2 linked regions of the Bacillus pumilus genome follow. The protein of the gene in region 1 interacts with the protein of each later gene in a pairwise test. Links are inferred from orthologs where the notes say so. Each region holds a gene or a part of one and is shown in the gene's direction. Other genes may lie near its edges.

Region 1 (2,750 bases):
CTAAAAGAAGAAAAAACAGCAGAATAGGGCTTGTTCTAAATGATCCTCCTGTCACATACAATGCAGTAACAATGCAAGTATGAGATATGGGGGATGTATAAATGAATCAATATTATAATCAACCTCAAGGCACGAAGCTGTCATCAGAAGCGGAGCACAATATCACAATGCGAAACAGAAAGCATTTAGATATTACCGGCGTCAAACAGGTGGAAAGCTTTGATAATGAAGAATTTCTGCTTGAGACGGTCATGGGGATTCTCGCTATCCGTGGAGAAAATCTGCAAATGAAAAACCTAGACGTCGAAAAAGGCGTTGTGTCGATTAAAGGACGTGTCTTTGACTTAATTTATGTAGATGAGCAGCACGGGGAGAAAGCTAAAGGATTTTTTAGCAAGCTGTTTAAATGACGCTGACAGTCCAGTTTTATACGATGCTTTCGATGGTAGCGATGGGCATCTGGCTGGGCGCATCGCTTGATACGTACAAGCTGTTTGTGAATCGGGAAAAGACAGCAAAATGGCTTTTGATTATACACGATCTCCTTTTTTGGCTGGTACAGGGTCTCTTATTCTTTTATGTTCTGCTGCTGACAAATGAGGGAGAATTCAGGCTTTATATCTTTCTAGCCGTTGCACTAGGTTTCTCGATGTATCAGGCATTGATGAAACAGCTGTATATGAACATTCTCAAATTTATCACGATGTGTATTTATCAAACCGTTCTCATCCTTAAAAGGCTGGTCATGTCGATCGTCTTCCAGCCGATCCGTTGGATTGTCACAATGGTCATAAGTGTTATACTGTTCTTGTTCCACTCGCTCTTACGTCTTGTTCGTTTTACGTTTCGGCTCGTGTGGAAGGTGCTGTCCATTGTTTGTTATCCGCTCATCTGGTTACTTAATGTGACCATTATTCATCGGATTCCCGAAAAATGGCGAACATCAATGAGATTGTTTTTCTCTAAAGGAGCAGGAATTTTACAAGGGACCAAGAAATTATCTGGTACCATCAAAACGAAATGGAAACAATTCTGGACAAAGTAAGAGAGGAGGCCTTCAACCTTGAACAAGAGAAAAAGAAATATCGCACAAATTCAAAATGATTACCAAAAACAAATGGAACAGCAAGCGCAACGCTTAAAACGCAAACGCCGTGGACTCCTTAGAAGGCTTACCGTGTTTGGTGTGATCGTGCTCATGTTTGCTGTCTTGGTGACAAGTGCCCTCTGGTCGCAATCGTCCTCATTAAAGGAAAAAGAAGAGAAGAAGGTTGCGCTCGAAAAAGAATTAAAGCAATTACAAACAAAGCAGGAAGATATTTCTGATGAAATTAAAAAGCTGAAAAGCAAGGAATACGTACTCGAACTGGCACGACGAGACTATTATATGTCCAAAAAAGGCGAAAAAATCTTTGATGTGGGCAATAAGAGCGATTAGCCTTGTTGACACTTAAAATTCAGTTTATGTATAATTGAACAAATGAGATTTTTTTATAAGTCTAAGGAGGAGCACTTTTTTTATGTCGATTGAAGTTGGCAGCAAGTTACAAGGGAAAGTTACGGGCATTACAAATTTTGGAGCTTTTGTGGAGTTGCCAGGCGGTTCAACTGGTCTCGTTCATATCAGTGAGGTAGCCGATAACTATGTAAAAGATATTAATGAGCATTTAAAAGTCGGTGAACAAGTTGAAGTGAAAGTGATTAACGTTGAAAAAGACGGTAAAATCGGCTTGTCCATTAAAAAAGCAAAAGATCGTCCTCAACAACAACAATCAAGACCGAGCAGAAATGATTTCCGTCCGAAGGAATCGTTTGAGCAAAAAATGAACAAATTCTTAAAAGATAGTGAAGACCGCTTAACATCTTTAAAACGTAACACGGAATCAAAACGTGGGGGACGCGGAGCAAGAAGAGGTTAACTTGTTGCTGCTTTCTATATATCTTTCACAACAAAGCACCTGCTGTCCGCAGGTGCTTTTTTTCTTGATCCATACGACATTTTTTGAGATTTCGTCATTTAATTTAAAACTTCCTATTGACGGACAAGCGATTCCTTTGTATTATAGATCTTGTGCTTCTTAGCGCATTTTTATTATGGCGGTGTAGCTCAGCTGGCTAGAGCGTACGGTTCATACCCGTGAGGTCGGGGGTTCGATCCCCTCCGCCGCTATCCTTTTTATTAGAACATAAAAGCAAGGCCCGTTGGTCAAGCGGTTAAGACACCGCCCTTTCACGGCGGTAACACGGGTTCGAATCCCGTACGGGTCATCTTCGAAAACAGCTTTCTTTAGGAAAGCTGTTTTTTTGTGTCTTCGTAAAATTCTGATGAAAGACATCGACTTTCATGAAAGTATGCCTTTTTGACGAATAAAGCGTCGAACGTTTTATGGAAACGACAACTTCTTTTGACAAAATTTCTTTTTCACCTTCGCTATAATGACAAGCAACGAATATCAGGTGGGGGATGAAAAGATGGAAAAACTAGAAAGAAGAACTGATTTAACAGGAGCGGGGTTTGAAAGAATCAGTGCAGGGTTAAAAAAGATGAAAAACCTGTTTCTTCATCATACGCATTCTCTTTTTTTCTATAAAGGGTTTATTTATGTCGTTCTTGGTTTTTTATTAGGACGAGCCTTTATATTATCTGAAATTATGCCGTTTGCTCTGCCTTTCTTTGGCTCCATGTTGCTTATCAAAAGAGATAAGTCCATGCTTGCTTGTCTCGCTTTACTTGCTGGAGCCATGACGAT
Region 2 (2,989 bases), 1.4 Mb from region 1 along the record:
GAAGAGAAACTCAAAGCACTACCGCTAACGAAAAAAGATGCACGTGCGTTTACCCGGTTCTTCTTCTCTGGCGCAGTCGAATGCGATCTGGACAAGCAGGGGCGTATCAACATCGCATCAAACCTACTCCAATATGCAAAACTCGAAAAAGAATGTGTGGTCATCGGCGTTTCAAATCGAATTGAGTTGTGGAGTAAGTCGATCTGGGAACAATATACAGAAGAGCAAGAAGATTCTTTTGCTGAAATTGCTGAAAACATGATTGGATTTGATATATAATAATCCCTTGTGCAGCAAGCTTTCTACACATTCATTTCTATTTGAAAAAGGTGGGACCATAACATCATGTTTCAACATGAGACAGTATTATTAAAAGAAACAGTTGACGGTTTAAACGTAAAAGAAGACGGTACATATGTGGACTGCACGCTAGGCGGAGCAGGTCATAGCTCATATTTACTATCTCAATTATCAGAAAAAGGAACATTGATTGGATTTGACCAAGACGATGCTGCACTGGATCATGCACGAGAGAAGCTCGCGGATTCTAAAGCGAACATTCTTTTCATAAAAAGCAACTTCCGATATTTAAAAGAACGTCTGAATGAACAAGGTATTACAAGCGTAGACGGTGTGATTTTTGACCTTGGGGTATCATCTCCTCAGCTCGACACACCAGAGAGAGGCTTTAGTTATCACCATGATGCACCTCTTGACATGCGAATGGATCAATCAGCCGCATTGTCGGCAAAAAAAGTGGTAAATGAATGGCCATTTGAAGATCTAGTTCGGATTTTCTACAAATATGGGGAAGAAAAGTTCAGCAAGCAAATCGCACGCAAAATTGAAGAAGCAAGAAAAAAAGCGCCAATTGAAACAACGGGTGAGCTTGTCGACATTATCAAAGAAGGAATTCCGGCACCTGCAAGACGAACTGGCGGACATCCAGCGAAAAGAGTGTTTCAAGCGATCCGAATTGCCGTAAATGATGAATTGAAAGTATTTGAAGAAGCGCTAGAACAAGCAATAGAGTTACTCAATCCGAAGGGGAGAATTTCTGTCATTACATTCCATTCACTTGAAGACCGGATTTGTAAAAGTACATTTAGAGAAATGTCTTCTCTTCCAGAACTTCCGCACGGACTACCAGTGATTCCAGAAGGACTTGAACCAAAGCTGAAGCTGATCACGAGAAAACCGATCGTTGCATCAGAACAAGAGCTGGAACATAACAACCGTGCCCGTTCAGCGAAGCTCCGAATTGCAGAAAAAAAGTAAAACGACACCATAGATGATGATAAAAAGGAGGTTTCTTATGAGTAATTTGGCTTACCAAAGAGAAATGAAGCACCATCAAACAGAGCAGCAAGGCCAATCGGTTGTCATTAAAAGAAGAGGTTCTATCACACTTGGTGAAAAAATCTTACTTGTCATGTTTGTCATGGCTCTTATGTGCAGCTCGATTCTCATCATTTCTAAAGCTTTTGCTGTCTATCACGCCAATATCGAAGTGCAGAAGCTAGAACAGCAAGTATCTTTAGAATCGAAGAAGATCACTGAGCTACAAAAGGAAAAAGACTTGCTGAGTGAACCAGAAAGAATCATTGATGCCGCAAAAAAAGCAGGCTTAACTATTTCGAAAGATGTTAAGAAGGTCGATTAACATGGCGATGCCTAAAAAGAATAAAATGATGAACAGAGGCGCGGCAATTGCGAGTATTTGCTTCGCCCTGTTTTTCTTTATCATCCTAGCACGTTTTATCTATATTCAAATTACAGGAACGGTTGATGGACAAGTATTAGCTGCCAAGGCAAATGAACAATATCAATCGAAGAAAACACTTGAAGCAAAAAGAGGATCTATTTTAGACCGGAATGGAAATGTGATCGCTGAGGATACATCTGTGTATAAGCTCATTGCGGTCATGAGCAAGAAAATGACAGTGGACCCTAAGCATCCAATGCATGTCGTCGATAAAGAAAAGACGGCAAAAGAGCTCTCGAAAGTCATCGATATGAGTGAAAGCGAAATTTTAAAGCGTCTCAATACAAAAGATGCATTCCAAGTGGAGTTTGGTAAAGCGGGGAAGGATATTAGTTTTTCAACGAAGGAAAAAATTGAAAAGCTAAAGCTTCCAGGTGTTGCTTTTGAAAAAGACACGAAGCGATATTATCCTAACGGCATGTTTGCTTCTAACCTCATCGGTTATGCCAGATTAAATGAGGCGACAAAGGACATGTCAGGTGCAATGGGACTTGAGAAGGCACTGAACAAATTTTTAAAAGAAAAAGACGGCTATGTGACATATAACAGTGACAGAAGCGGATGGGCATTGCCGAATAGTAAAGAAGACATTGTCGCCCCGAAAGACGGGAAAAATGTCACGCTGACCATCGATCAGAAAATTCAAGCGTTTCTTGAAGAAAGTATGACGCAGGTTGCCAAAAAGTATAAGCCGAAGAAAATCATTGCCACAGTCGTTGATCCGAAAACTGGGAAGGTTCTCGCGATGGGGCAGCGGCCAAGCTTTAATTTAAATGAACTAGACATTACGAATTATAACAATGATGTGATTTCATATGCGTTTGAACCAGGTTCAACGATGAAGATCTTTACCCTCGCTGCGGCGATCCAAGAAGGGGTCTATCAAGGCAATGACAAATATCAATCTGGTACTTATAAAGTAGGCGGCGGCCTTGTGCGAGACCACAACAACGGAAATGGCTGGGGGAAAATTGACTTTCATCAAGGAGTTCTTCGCTCGTCAAATGTGGCCTTTGCAAAGCTGGCAAAAGAAAAACTAGGTTTCACACGATACGAACAATATTTGCAGAAGTTCCATTTCTATGACAAAACGGGGATTGACTTGCCGAACGAAGCGTCTAGTAAAATCAATTATAGATATGAATATGACAAAGCATCGACAGCTTATGGTCAAGCATCAGCCATCACACCGATTCAACAAATCGAAGCAGCCACTGCGATAGC

Evidence for each region. Proteins that work in one complex are often made in the same cells at the same time.
Region 2: the proteins of CKW02_RS00380 (region 1) and ftsL interact in binary tests that used the Bacillus subtilis proteins (3 or more experiments, as listed by UniProt). The link is inferred for Bacillus pumilus from one-to-one orthologs.

The regions. Positions count from the first base shown.
Region 1 is NZ_LT906438.1:70,510-73,259, forward strand. It holds CKW02_RS00380 (FtsB family cell division protein), read left to right. Parts: upstream 1-1,063; coding sequence 1,064-1,438; downstream 1,439-2,750. Other genes in the region: CKW02_RS00365 (RNA-binding S4 domain-containing protein), read left to right, coding at 1-27; yabP (sporulation protein YabP), read left to right, coding at 102-410; yabQ (spore cortex biosynthesis protein YabQ), read left to right, coding at 407-1,045; CKW02_RS00385 (S1 domain-containing RNA-binding protein), read left to right, coding at 1,521-1,919; spoIIE (stage II sporulation protein E), read left to right, coding at 2,473-2,750. UniProt on the Bacillus subtilis protein: Required for vegetative and sporulation septum formation. Required for the activation of genes expressed under the control of the sporulation transcription factors sigma F and sigma E.
Region 2 is NZ_LT906438.1:1,463,160-1,466,148, forward strand. It holds ftsL (cell division protein FtsL), read left to right. Parts: upstream 1-1,315; coding sequence 1,316-1,663; downstream 1,664-2,989. Other genes in the region: mraZ (division/cell wall cluster transcriptional repressor MraZ), read left to right, coding at 1-279; rsmH (16S rRNA (cytosine(1402)-N(4))-methyltransferase RsmH), read left to right, coding at 346-1,278; CKW02_RS07400 (penicillin-binding protein), read left to right, coding at 1,671-2,989. UniProt on the Bacillus subtilis protein: Essential cell division protein that may play a structural role. Probably involved in the regulation of the timing of cell division. Also required for sporulation.